DNA from 2 places in the Halomonas sp. EF61 genome. Region 1 is predicted to be linked to the other one. Evidence: riboswitches for the same ligand, from Rfam matches in the RefSeq annotation. Region 1 holds a riboswitch; the other holds the start of a gene.

Region 1 (7,084 bases):
TGGCCGCGCGCTACGCCGAGGCCATCTACGCGGTGGCCTACGATCTGCCCTCCGCCCAGGCCTACTACAGCGATCTTCAGGCCAGGGTAAAGGCCGCCGGCAGACCGAAGGTCGCGATCATGCCGGGGCTCGTCACCTACGTCGGCTCCACCGAAGAGGAGGCCAGACGCAAGCAGAGGGAGCTCGACGAACTGTTGCCGGTGGACAGCTCCCGGCGCCAGTTGAGTCAGTTCATCGGTCAGGACGTGGGCGACTGGGAATTGGATGCCCCAGTACCCGAGCTGCCGCCACTGGAGGCCTTCAGCGGGCCCAAGGGGCGCTACGCCACGATTCTCCGGATCATCGAGAGCGAACGACCGACGCTGCGCCAGTTGCTGGGACGGCTCGCCGCCGGTGGCGGCCACTGCACCATGGTCGGCACCCCGGAGCGTATCGCCGACGAGATGCAGCGCTGGGTCGAGCAGGGCGGGGCGGACGGCTTCAACCTGATGCCGCCGTCGCTGCCGGACAGCATCGAGGACGTGGTCGAACAAGTGGTACCGGAACTGCAGCGCCGCGGGCTGTTTCGACGCGAGTACCAGGGCCGCACCCTGCGCGACCACCTGGGGCTGGCGCGTCCCGGGCGCTGATGAGCCGGAACTGCCAGGGCCCTTGATCGCCAGGCCTGGAAACGACAACAGCGGGACGCGTCAGCACGTCCCGCTGTTTTTTATCCCACCTTGCCAGGCTGTCAGCGTGGCGGTGTCAGCTCTGGAAACGCCGCACCAGACTGCCCATGCGGGTGAAGTCATAGTCCTGGCGGGATGGCAGCAGCTTCATCAGCACCAGCGAGACCAGCACCGGCACGAAGGCCGCCAGCAGGAAGGATTCCAGCAGGGTGGCGGTACCGCCGCTGGGAGACGGGAACATCGCCAGGCCGGCGACCAGGCCCGCAGCGGTGCTGAGGACCGCGTTGCGCCCGTCGTAGCGGCGATTGAATAGACCGAAGAACACCGGGAAGGCCGCCGCCGAGCACAGCAGGTCCGCCAGCAGGAACAGATAGAGCACGCTGTAGCCCTGGGCTGCCACCCAGGTCACCGGCACCGCTGCGGCGACGATCAGCCAGCGTGCCAGGCGCATCAGGGTGGCTTCGCTGGCCTGGGGCAGCAGCCGATGCATGTCGACGGCGATGATGCTGGAGGTGGCGTTGACGGTGGTATCGGCGCTGCTCATCACCAGGGCCAGACCCAGCGGAATCAAGGCCAGGGCGAACCACAGAGGCACCTCGGACAGCAGCACGCTGAACAGCGCCACCGAACCGTCTCCCTCGAGCCCGAGGCCGACGAAGGCCAGGCCGAACAGGCCCATCAGCACGATCACCGGAAAGTTGAACAGCCCTGCGATCCAGAAGCCCCGCCGCAGCACCTTGCTGTCCCGGGCGGCGTAGATGCGTTGCCAGGTACCCTGGTAGAACAGGCCGGTCAGCATCACTGCGATAAAGAACGTCAGACCGGCACGCAGGCCACCGGCATCGGTGACATCCAGCAACTGGGGCGCACGTTCCTGCAGGCCCTCGAGCGTCGGCGCGACGCCGCCGGCGGCCTGCCAGCCGAACACCAGCAGCAGCGCCAGCAACGGCAGGATCACCAGCATCTGTACCTTGTCGGTGAAGATGGTGGTGCGCAGGCCGCCATAGAAGGTGTAGAGCAGGGTCGCGATCATCACTACGCAGGCGGTCAGCCACAGCGGGATCGGCGCCAGCAGGGTGACCATATGGGCGATTGCGGTGAGGCCTGCCGCCAGCGAGATGAACAGATAGAACAGCATGATCGTCAGGGTGAAGGCGTACATGGTGCGCCCGTAGCGATGGATCACGAACTCGGTGAGGCCGTGGCCTTCGGGGATCAGCTCACGCATGCGTCGTCCCAGCGGGATCATCACCAGGCGCGGGACCATGGAACCCAGCGCATAGCCCAGTACCGCGCCGATGCCGCCCCAGGTGGCCGCCTGGGCGGGGCCGAACAGGATCCAGGTGCCCAGGGTGGTGGCCACCAGGGTCAACACCGTGGCGCGGGTGTTCTGGCTGTTGCGAGCCGAGATGTAGTCATCCAGGCCGCCCTGACGACGTCGGGCATAGATCAGGCCGGGGATGGCAAAGATGGCGGCGCACAGCAGAAGCCACAGCGCCGTCCAGGTGGGATCGAGCATCATCGAAAGAAGACCTCTTTCTTGTCGTTGTCCGCAGGGACCGGTGGACAGGCGGGACGAGCGGCGGACAGGAAGAAAGAGGAGATAACGCAACCATCCTTCCCTTCGCCGGCATGACCCGGATCAGGTTCAAAGGGTTACCGCGTGATGCGGAATCTCAGCCGTCAGGCTCCCCCAGGAATGCGCACAGCGTAGGACCGCCTCCGATGGCTGTCAATTGGCGCTTTGGCCGCAGCGACGGGGCGTCAGACGGTGGGCGAGGTGCGCAGGCTGTGCCAGCCATCGTAAAGCCAGTTCGCCGCCCGGCGTGGATCGATGTCAGCCATCGCCAGATAGCCATGACAGCAGGCCTCGCTGCTCGCTCGCGCAATGGTCGAGGCGTCGGTGGCGTCCATCACCAGGGTGCGTCGGTGCCCGCCGCCGCCGCGCAGGAAGGGAGCTGCGGGCGCGCGCTGGAACTCGACGCCTGCCGGCAGGGGCGCTGTCGAGTGATGCGTGTCGGGGTAGTCCGGGGCGCACAGGATGACTTCGAAGCCGAGCCGTTGTCCCTGGCGCGCCAGGTCGGCATTGACCGGGGAGTGGCCGGTCAGCACCAGACGCAAGGCCGGCTGGATCAGCACCTCGACGACGTCGTCGCCGATCTGGACCAGCGGACTGGTTGGCGTGGGTCGCTGCAGGTTCATGGACGTACTGCCCAGGCTGACGCGGCGAATCAGCGATGGCTGGCCGGCGAGCGTTGCATGGATGACCTCCAGGTGCACCAGGGTCTCGCTGCTCGGTGACAGGCGCTCGACCAGGCAGGGGGTGCCATCGTTGGCGTTGTTGTCGATATTGACCAGGCAGGCGCCGCCGTCCCGGGCCTGGGTCAGCAAGATGGGCTGTCCGGCGTACCTGGGGCCATCGGCATCGCTGGTGACGCTCAGGTGGGGGAAGGCGGGAGCAGGGGTGTCCAGGCGCGTGCACAGCCAGCTGGTATCCCCGCGATTGGCCAGCGTCAGGGCGTGTTCGATGGCGACAAGGTCCTGGTGGTTCATGGGCAGCTCCCGCGGCGGTGTCGGCGACGCCAGCATAACGTGGAAGCGGGCAAGCGAAATAATCCGGCATCTATAAGCATCTTTTCATAGGCTAGAGAAGACGGTATGCGAGCCGCCAGGGTATTGACCTGCTGCCGGTCCAGGGCAGGGCTTACGCAAGGAGATGTCCTCATGGAGCGTTTTGCCTGGGTGGAAGAGGCATTGGTGTCGTCCGGAACGGTGCTGGTACGCCTGACGCCGGAGTTGCAGGTGCACGACGTGGTCGGTGATGCCGTGCGCGTGCTGGGCGAGCCTGGAGACGTCTGGATCGGGCGGGGGCTGGCAGAACTGCCTGGCGAGGCTGCGGCGGTAGCTGAAGCCTGGGTCTCCCGGGGTGCCGCTCACGCTGCCAAGCCTTCGATGCCGCTGGAACTGGGCGATGGTAGCTGCTGTCGCCTGGCCGATGGTGGGCTGGTGCTGCGACTGTCGGCTCGGCAGAAGGCAAGCCGCGGTGTCATCGCGCGGATGGCCGACCACCTGCCGGTGATGGTGGCCTACGTCGACCGCGACTTCTGCTTCCGTTTCAACAATCGTGCCTACCTCGACTTCATCGGCCTGCCTGCCGAGGCGCTGATGGGGCAGCCGGTGTCTTCGGTGCTCGATGCAGACTCCTACGCCAAGATCCGGCCACGTTTCGATCTGGCGCTGGCGGGGCAGGAGGTCAGCTACGAGGATTCCCTGGTGCTCCAGGATGGTCGCCAGATCTACTTCAAGGTCCACTATCTGCCGGACCTGGTGGAAGATGAGGTGATGGGCTTCTACGCCATCATCCAGGACGTCTCCGAGTATCGCTCGATGATCAAGTTGTTACGGGATGTCCATACCGGGGTAAATCGCACCGATATCGGTGTATCAGAGATCGTCGACATGCTGCTGCGTGACGCCTTGAGCTACCTGAGGCTGGATATCGCGCTGGTCAGTCAGGTCGAGGGGGAGCGTTACACGGTGCGCTGGGCGGCCTCGGATACTGCGCCAGTAGGGGCCGGCGACAGCTTTGCACTGGGTGACACCTACTGTCGGCTGACCCTCGACGCCGATGACGTCTTCCATGCCCACCGCGCCGGTCAGGACGAGCGAGTCAAGGGCCACCCCTGCTACGAGAACTTTCAGCTGGAGACCTATATCGGTGCACCGCTGCGGATCCAGGGCAAGGTCTGGGGGACGCTGAACTTCTCCAGTCCGTCGGCGCGGCGGCACGCCTTCAGCGAGGTCGACATCGAGTTGGTCCGACTACTGGTCGGGGCCGTCGAACGTGTCATTTCCAACGAGATGGAGGTCGAGCGTATTCGCCTCGAACGTGATCAGCTGGAAGACCAGGCGATGACCGATGCCTTGACCGGACTCCCCAATCGAAGCCAGCTGGATCGCCACGTCACCCGCCTGATCGAGGAATGCGACAGTGGCGGGATGGTGTTCTCGCTGGCCGCGGTCGATATCGACTTCTTCAAGCAGGTCAATGATGGTTTCGGTCACGCGGCCGGTGACCAGGTGCTCACCTGGCTGGCGCAAACAGTAGCCAACTGCCTGCGTGATGGCGATCTGGTGGCGCGCACCGGCGGCGAAGAATTCGTGGTGGTCATGCGGCGCACCGCCTTGCCCGAGGCGATCAAGGCGGCCGAGCGGGTGCGTCGCGCGGTGGAAGGGGGGGAAATCACCCTGTCGGATGGACAGACGATTCGCATCACCATCAGCATAGGCGTCAGCCAGTATCGCAAGGGGGAGGGGTTTGCACCGCTGTTCGAGCGCGCCGACCGGCGCCTGTACAGCGCCAAGCGTAGTGGTCGCAACCGCATTGCCAGCCTGGATGAATAGCGCCCAGGTGTCGCCAGGTGCGGCGTTGTCATCGCTGACGTAGGACTTTGCTCGTTCTTTCGGTCTAGTCTTAAAGGATCAGTGTGGGTGGTTGGGTAATCTCAGGTGGCTGGGCTGAGGTGGCAGCGGCTGCCAGGCCTTGAAGCAACCTGCTTGGCGCATGACTGCCGCCGCTCCCGTGTACCTGAAGATGGTCTCTTGTCCCGCGTAATTTCGGAACTTTCCAGGTTTCAATGTGTTACCCGATTCCCTTCGGTGGCGGAATGCGATAGCGAGTATGAACTTTCTCATCTTTTGCGATGTGGTTTCCTACTGCGTCGATACTGCGTTGATCATGTTGCCTGCAAAAGAGTAGATAGGAGCTGTGTTCCTACAAAAGATGTGGGTAATATCGTACATCCGTTGTTAATAAAATATTACAAAGCAGTTGCGCAATGCCGGTGTTTGTCCCACCGGTGCGCAGGGGAAAAATCATCATGCATCTCAACAAGCTTGCGTTCGGCCTGGCGTTGGGCGGGTGGGCGTGCCTGCTTGCTCCGTCCGTGCTGGCAGAAAGTCTGCTGGAACTTCACGAGCTCGCGGTGGACAGCGATCCTCAGTTTCAGGCCGACTTTCATGGTAAGCAGGCCACCGATGAGCGTTACTATCAGGCGCGCTCAGCGCTGCTGCCGCAGATCAATGTCAATGTCGAGCGCAGCGAGATCTCCCAGGACATCGTCAGTACCGACAACGAGGTCTACGGCAGCGGCAGCACGTCCTACCCGACCACCGTCTACGGTGTCTCGCTCGAGCAGTCGATCTATGACTATTCGCGCTGGGCGGCCTTTGGCCAGGCCAAGCTGGAGATCCAGCAGGCCGCGTCCGAGCTCGAGGTCTCGCGCCAGGATCTCTACCTGCGGGTGGCCGAACGCTACTTTGCGGTACTCGCCCTGTCGGAAAACCTGAGTTTCCTGCAGGCCGAAAAGAAGCAGGTCCAGACCAATCTCGAGCAGGTCAGGGCGCGTTTCGAGGACGGTTTGATTCGCGAGATCGATCTGCTCGACGCCCAGGCGCGCTTTCTGCAGGTCGAGGCGCGCGAGCTGGACGTGGCCAACCGTCTGCGCGATGCCCTCAATGCCCTGGCCGAGGTCAGCGGCGTGCGTCCGGTGGAGCTTAGCCTGGTCGATGAGGACCTGACCCTGGCAAGCCCGGAACCGTCGTCAGTCGAGGCCTGGATCGAGCTGGCGATGCAGCGTAATCCTCGTCTATCAGCCGCACGGCTGGCGGTGAAAGTGGCCAATCAGCAGGTCAAGGTGAGTCGTGGTGGTCACTATCCGACCCTCGATCTGAGTCTCGACTACGACAACGACGAGACCGAGGGCTCATTGTTCGGCGGCGGCAGCGAGGTCGAGACCCAGACCATTCGGGTCGGCCTCGATGTGCCGGTCTACAGCGGTGGGCGAGTGTCGTCGGAGGTGCGCGAAGGAACCCGTCTGATCGAGGCAGGGCAGGCTCGACTCGAACAGGTGCGGCGCGAACTCGACCGCGAGATACGTGCGGCCTTCGAGGGTATCGTCACCGCCATGTCCCGGGTCAGGGCGCTCAGCGAGTCCTTGACCGCCAACCAGCGCATCGTCGAATACCGCCAGGTGGCCTATGAATCCGGTGTCATGCCGGTGCTCGAACTGCTCGACGCCGAGCGCGATCTGTTCTTCGCCCGCAGCGAACTTGCCAGTGCGCGCTACGACTACCTGATCAGCGTGCTGCGGCTGAAGCATGCCGCCGGCGTCATCAATGGCGAAGACCTGGCGGAGATCGACGCCCATATGAATGACCGGATGGACCTCCTTGCCTTCCAGCACTGAACCCCGGCCCTTCGCCGAGCGTCTGGCGTTGATCGAGTCCTGGCTCGATAGCCTCGCGCGTCCCTACAGTGCCGAGCGCTCGGTCAAGTGCTCTCCCGCCCGATGGGCGCATCAGCGCAGGCTCTACAGTGTGCCGCTTGAGGGCGTTGACGCCGACGATCTTGCGGT
Region 2 (7,084 bases), 190 kb from region 1:
GAAAGTGGCATAGAAAGTCGCATAGAACATGCCATCGATGTGAACGGCAGAAGGATCCCCTACACCCCCAGCGGGCGAACCCGAGCCACCGGGCGTTCGTCCGCTCGCAAGGAGAGCGCACTTGGACACGGCAATATCTCGAGCACGACACACCCTTGCACGGCGGCGACCTGGCTCGCGCAACCTGGCGCTCGCCTTCGTCGGCGTCATCACCAGCGCCGCATTGACGACGCCGGCCATGGCCGTCGAGACCGGCGCGCTGTTCGAACAGGTCACGAACCGGGCCAAGGAACTGGCCGCGTCCCCCTATGAAGAGGCCTCGGCCGAGCTGCCCGAGGCCTTGACCGAGATGGACTACGATCGCTACCGACAGATTCGCTACCGCGATGAGCGGGCACTGTGGAAGGATGATGGCGATTTCGAGGTGGAGCTCTTCCACCCAGGCTTTCTGTATGACCAGCCGGTGGATATCCACCTGCTGGAGGATGGCGAGGTACGCTCGCTGCCCTTCGAGCCTGAGCGCTTTCGCTACGACGACGATGCCGCCGACCTCGCCGAGCTCGACCTGAGTGGGCTCGGCTATGCCGGCTTTCGCCTGCACTACCCGCTCAACCGCGCCGACTACAAGGATGAGTTCGCGGTATTTCTGGGCGCGTCCTACTTCCGCCTGGTCGGCCGCGACCAGGGCTACGGCCTGTCGGCCCGTGGCCTGGCCATCGACACCGCCCTGCCCCAGGGCGAGGAGTTTCCCGCCTTTCGCGAATACTGGCTGGTCAAGCCGCAGCCCGGCGATACCCACATGACGGTGCTGGCGCTGCTGGACAGCCCGTCTCTGGCCGGCGCCTACCGCTTCGACATCACCCCGGGCAAGCGCACCCAGGTCGACACCGAGGCACGCCTGTTTGCCAGGGAAGACGTCGAGAAGCTCGGCGTCGCACCGCTGACCAGCATGTTCCTGCATGGCGAGATGGATCGCCGCCAGGAGGACGACTACCGCATCCGGGTACATGACTCCAGCGGCCTGCTGATGGCCACCAGCACCGGCGAGTGGACCTGGCGCGTGCTGGAAAACCCCGAAAGCCTCCAGATCTCCGGGCTGCAGGACACCTCGCCCAAGGGCTATGGCCTGGTCCAGCGGCCCCAGCACTTCAACGCCTACCTGGACATGGAGGCCCGCTACGAGCGTCGCCCCAGTCAGTGGGTCGAACCCCAGGGCGAGTGGGGTGAAGGCCATGTCGAACTGGTGGAGATCCCCACCGACAGCGAGGCCCACGACAACATCACCGCCTACTGGGTGCCCGCCACCCCGCTGATGGCCGGCGACTCCCGCACCTACCGCTACCGTACCTGGACCTTCGGCGACACCCCCACGGCCGAACCGCTGGCTCGAGTGGTACGTTCGCGCCAGGGCTGGGGCGGTGTGCCGGGACAGAGCGCCCCCCCCGACGAGCGCCTGCGCCAGTTCATCATCGACTTCCGAGGCGGTGAGCTCGCGGGACTCGACCCCAGCCAACCGGTCGAGATGACGCTGACCACCTCCAGCGGCGAGACCGCCGAGGCCAAGGTCACACCGCTGCCGGACGATGACACCTGGCGCGCCAGCTTCACGCTGCTGCCCGACGGCGACCAGCCCGCTGATATCCGCCTGACCCTCATGCTTCGTGGCGAGCGCCTGAGCGAAACCTGGAACAGCATCTGGAGCCCCTGATGAACGCCCATACTCCCGAGGTACCCTGGCCACGCCTGCGACGTCTTGGCGTCGGCCTGGCCATTGCCGCCACCACGGCGCTGGGGGTCTGGACCATGTTCAGGATCCTCTACGTGGAGGGCATCAGTCCGCTCGAGATGGCGATCATCGGCCTGTTCGCGATCACCTTCGGCTGGATCACCATGGCCTTCTGGAGCGCGCTGATCGGCTTCGTGCTCAACCTGACCGGGCGTGACCCGCTGAGCCTGAAGCCGCGCCATTCCTATCCCATGCGGCCCGAAGGCTCCCACTCCCGCACCGCCCTGGTGATGCCGATCCACAACGAGGACGTGCTGCGAGTCGCCGCCGGACTCGAGGCCACCTGCAAGGATCTGGATGACCTGCCGCAAGGCATCGAGGTGGAAGCCTTCGTGCTCAGCGACAGCACCGACGACGAGGTGGTGGCCGAGGAAAAGGCCGCCATGGCCGAGCTGCAGAAGCGTCTGGAAGGCCACTGCCAACTGCACTACCGCCACCGTGACAGTAACGTCGGGCGCAAGGCAGGCAATCTGGGCGACTTCTGCACCCGCTGGGGCAGCCACTACGACTACATGCTGGTGATCGACGCCGACAGCCTGATGAGCGGCACGACCGTCATCGAGCTGATCGACGAGATGATGGCCAACCCGCGCCTTGGCCTGTTGCAGACGGTGCCGATTCCGGTGCGCCAGGACAGCCTGTTTGGCCGCGCCAACCAGTTCGCTGCTGCACTCTATTCGCCGATGCTGGCCAGCGGTCTGAGCTTCTGGCACGCCACCGCGGCCAACTACTTCGGCCACAACGCCATCATTCGCGTGGACGCCTTCACCGATGCCTGTGGCCTGCCGGAGCTGCCCGGCAAGCCGCCGCTGGGAGGCGATATCCTTAGCCACGACTTCGTCGAGGCGGCGCTGCTGCGCCGTGCCGGCTGGCAGGTGCGCATGCGCACCGACCTGGGCGGCAGCTTCGAAGAAATGCCGAGCCATATCCTCGACTACGCCAAGCGTGACCGCCGCTGGGTCCAGGGCAACCTGCAGCATATGCGCCTGCTTGGCGGACGCGGACTGCACGTGCTCAGCCGTCTGCACTTCTTCTTCGGTGCCCTCGCCTACCTGTCGTCGCTGGTGTGGCTGGCGATCCTGGTGATCAGCACCATCGACGCCCTGATCCGGGCGTTGGTGCCGACCAACTTCTTCACCTCGAGTTCGCAGCTGTTTCCCGACTGGCCGATCGCCCCGCCCAACCTGATCATGCCGCTGCTGATCGGCACCCTGGGCATGCTGCTGATGCCCAAGGTGCTGGGGCTGGTGCTGGGCCTGATCCAGAACCCGCAGGCCTACGGCGGACGGGCCCGGCTCGTCGCCAGCATGCTGCTGGAGACGCTGTTTGCCATGCTCATCGCGCCCTTGATGATGGTGTTCCACAGTCGTTTCGTGATTCAGGTACTGAGCGGCCGCACCGTGGCCTGGGATCCACAGTCCCGCGAGGGACGCGCCCTGCCCTGGAAGGAAGCCTTTCGCCACACCTGGCTATGGTCACTGATCGGCGCCTTGTGGGCGCTGGTGACCTGGGCCTTCACCCCGAGCTTCTTCATCTGGCTGACGCCGGTGTGGCTCGGCCTGGTGATGGCCGCCCCGCTGGTCCGCTGGAGCTCCAGCCTGAGCATCGGCCGGGCCCTGAGGCGCGCCGGCCTGTTGCTGGTCCCGAGCGAGACCCACCCCCCGGCGGTGGTAGGCGAGCTTCGCGTCGCCGAGGCACCACCGCCGCCGGCCACCCCGGCCGAGCCGCCACGGGAAATCCCCCGCGAGATGCCGGTGCAGTCCTTTCGCGAGCACGGCACGGAATCGGCGCCGGAGGTCTCCGGCGAGAAGTCCATCGACTGAGCCGGATCCCGCCCGCTTTCACCCTGGTGGACACCCCGGCAAGCCGTGCTAGACTCGATCCAGACTCGCTTGACGGGGTGCCGGTGAATCCGGCTGAGATGGCGCAGGGCCAGGTGATGAACCACCGGCCGCCAGCGCCGATCCCGTGGAACCTGATCCGGGTGCGGTGTGGCCTCACACCTTGAACCGGCGTAGGGAATCAGGCGGTGGTGCCAGCCCCTGCGCGCGCACCTCCCTCCTTTCTCGTCGCCGTGTCCTTTGCCGCCGCCCTCCGGATCCGCAACAACCGGAGGCAACATGGGCTACCGCTTTACCGATCTTGTCGACGCCTGCCGCGATGACTGGCACGCCTACATCGAACACGACTTCGTGCTCGCCCTTGGCCGTGGTGAACTGGCCGACGCCAGCTTCCGTCACTATCTGAAGCAGGACTATCTGTTTCTGCTGCAGTTCTCCCGGGCCTACGCCCTGGCGGCCTACAAGAGCCACAGCCTCGACGAGCTGCGCGGCGCCTTCGACGGCATGAAGACCATCCTCGACGTGGAACTCGGCCTGCATCTCGCCTTCTGCCGCGACTGGGGCATCGGCGAGGCCGAACTCGCCGAGCTGCCCGAAGCCCGCGCCACCCTGGCCTATACCCGCTACGTGCTGGACGCCGGCAGCCGCGGCGACCTCCTGGACCTGCACGTGGCGCTGGCCCCCTGCATGGTCGGCTACGCCGATATCGCACGAAACCTCAACGCCCGCCCGGACACCCTGCGCGGTGCCGACAACCCCTTCGACGCCTGGATCGCCATGTACGAAAGCGACGACTTCCAGGCCGCCGCACGCCAGGAGCAGGCCTGGCTCGATGATCAGCTTGGCCAGGTATCCGGCGAGCGCTTTGCGCGACTGTCACGGATCTTCGCCGACGCAACACGACTCGAGATCGACTTCTGGCAGATGGGACTCGATCTAAGCGACTAACACGACTAGGCGCTGTCCGAAAAGTCGACGAGCGAAGGTTAGACAAGGCAAAAATCGGTGAGAAAGCGCAGTTTACGGGGTGTAAATGAGCATTTTGATCCGATTTTTAACGCCGTATTACCGAGCGCAGGCACTTTTCAGACAAGCCCTAGCACCACGCTTGACGGGGGGCCGTAAGAGGCGGCTGAGATCATGCAGCGCATGGGACCCGTTGAACCTGATCTGGGGGTAACCCCGATGCCATGGCATCGCGGTGAGGACCAGCGTAGGGATCAAGCGCTCACGGCCCCGGCCACGACGCCCCCTCCTTCCTCACGCCATGCCCACTCAAACGCCAGCACCCAGTGCCGTGAGAAGGACAAGCCAATGCCGCTCGATCAACCCGTTTCCTCAAACAAACCCCGCCATAGTGCGCACTTCCTGGCCGAGACCGCCCAGGTCGACCAGGCCGCGGTTACGCCCCTGCCGGGTTCGCGCAAGGTCTATGTAAAGGGCTCCCGCGACGACCTGCGGGTGCCGTTTCGCGAGATTTCGCTGTCAGCGACCCGCACCTCCGGGGCCGATGAGGCCAACCCGCCGCTCTTGGTCTACGACACCTCCGGCCCCTACACCGATCCCCAGGTCGAGGTCGACCTGCGCCGCGGGCTTGCCGAGTTGCGCCGGCCCTGGATCGAGGAGCGCGACGACACCGAATGGCTCGATGGCCCGACCTCGGACTACGGTCGCCGGCGTGCCAACGACCCAACGCTCGCCCCGCTGCGTTTCGAACTGACCCGCACGCCGCGCCGCGCACGTCGTGGCGCCGACGGCAGCGCCGGCAATGTTACCCAGCTGCACTACGCCCGCCGCGGCATCATCACCCCGGAGATGGAGTTCATCGCCATCCGCGAGAACCAGCGTCGACAGGCCCTGGCCGATGGCTATCGAGGCAGCGACGAGGTCGAGCGCATCCTTGACCACCAGCATCCCGGGCAGGGCTTCGGCGCCCGTCTGCCAGAGGAGATCACCCCCGAGTTCGTGCGCCAGGAAGTCGCCGCCGGGCGCGCCATCATCCCCGCCAACATCAATCACCCGGAAGCCGAGCCGATGATCATCGGGCGCAACTTCCTGGTGAAGATCAATGGCAATCTGGGCAACTCGGCGGTGACCTCCTCCATCGAGCAAGAGGTCGAGAAGATGACCTGGGGCATCCGATGGGGCGCCGATACCATCATGGATCTGTCCACTGGCCAGAACATCCACGAGACCCGCGAGTGGATCATCCGCAACTCGCCGGTACCGATCGGCACCGTGCCGCTCTATCAGGCGCTGGAGAAGGTCAAGGGCGTGGCCGAGGACCTCACCTGGGAGGTGTTCCGCGACACCCTGATCGAGCAGGCCGAACAGGGCGTGGACTACTTCACCATCCACGCAGGCGTGCTGCTGCGCTACGTGCCGCTGACCGCCAACCGGGTCACCGGCATCGTCTCCCGCGGTGGCTCGATCATGGCCAAGTGGTGCCTTTACCATCACCAAGAAAGCTTCCTCTACACCCACTTCGAGGAAATCTGCGAGATCTGCAAGCAGTACGACGTGGCCTTCTCGCTGGGCGATGGCCTGCGCCCGGGCTCGGTGGCCGACGCCAACGACGAGGCCCAGATGGCGGAGCTCAAGACCCTGGGTGAGCTGACCCATATCGCCTGGAAGCACGACGTCCAGGTGATGATCGAAGGCCCCGGCCACGTGCCCATGCACCTGGTCAAGGAGAACATGGACAAGCAGCTCGAGTACTGCGACGAGGCGCCCTTCTATACCCTTGGGCCACTGGTGACCGATATCGCCCCGGGCTACGACCACATCACCTCTGGCATCGGAGCGGCGATGATCGGCTGGTACGGCTGCGCCATGCTGTGCTACGTCACCCCCAAGGAGCACCTGGGCCTGCCCGACAAGGACGACGTCAAGACCGGCATCATCACCTACAAGATTGCCGCCCACGCCGCCGACCTGGCCAAGGGGCATCCCGGCGCCCAGCGCCGCGACAACGCCCTGTCCAAGGCGCGTTTCGAGTTCCGCTGGGAGGACCAGTTCAACCTGGGCCTCGACCCTGACACCGCCCGCGCCTATCACGACGAGACGCTGCCCAAGGACTCCGCCAAGGTGGCCCACTTCTGCTCCATGTGCGGCCCCAAGTTCTGTTCCATGAAGATCAGCCAGGAGGTCCGCGACTACGCCCGCGACAACGGCCTGGAGGGTGACGGCGACGCCGTCATGGCCGGCATGGAGGAGCGCGCCCGGGTCTTCCGTGAACAAGGCGCTGAGCTGTACAAGGAGGTTTGAACAAGGAGGTCTGAGACAAGCCATTCCCCGGCGCATCCCCGGGCAGCGTTCGACTGCCCGGGGATCCACGTCTTGTACGCTCAGGCTTAGTCCCGCCGCACAAAGTTAGACAAAAGTCTAATCCAAAGATTCATGCACTTGACGCTCATCACGGCTTCGTCGGATCCACCAGCAAAGCCATTCGACTACC

The links. A riboswitch is a leader RNA that binds a small molecule or an ion and turns the genes downstream of it on or off. The one in region 1 is predicted to bind thiamine pyrophosphate.
Region 2: linked by a shared signal. The riboswitch ahead of thiC (phosphomethylpyrimidine synthase ThiC) and the one ahead of NFI08_RS10520 (sodium:solute symporter family protein) in region 1 are both predicted to bind thiamine pyrophosphate.

Annotation. Positions count from the first base shown of each region.
Region 1 is NZ_JAMSHM010000002.1:349,457-356,540, reverse strand. Features, by position in the region: gene NFI08_RS10525 (LLM class flavin-dependent oxidoreductase) at 1-629, shown strand, start outside; gene NFI08_RS10520 (sodium:solute symporter family protein) at 745-2,190, opposite strand; TPP riboswitch at 2,271-2,373, opposite strand; gene NFI08_RS10515 (hypothetical protein) at 2,433-3,221, opposite strand; gene NFI08_RS10510 (sensor domain-containing diguanylate cyclase) at 3,393-5,072, shown strand; gene NFI08_RS10505 (TolC family outer membrane protein) at 5,549-6,916, shown strand; gene NFI08_RS10500 (hypothetical protein) at 6,900-7,084, shown strand, end outside.
Region 2 is NZ_JAMSHM010000002.1:542,624-549,707, forward strand. Features, by position in the region: gene NFI08_RS11375 (OpgD/OpgG family glucan biosynthesis protein) at 122-1,708, shown strand; gene mdoH (glucans biosynthesis glucosyltransferase MdoH) at 1,708-3,609, shown strand; TPP riboswitch at 3,673-3,825, shown strand; gene tenA (thiaminase II) at 3,907-4,575, shown strand; TPP riboswitch at 4,730-4,864, shown strand; gene thiC (phosphomethylpyrimidine synthase ThiC) at 4,942-6,894, shown strand.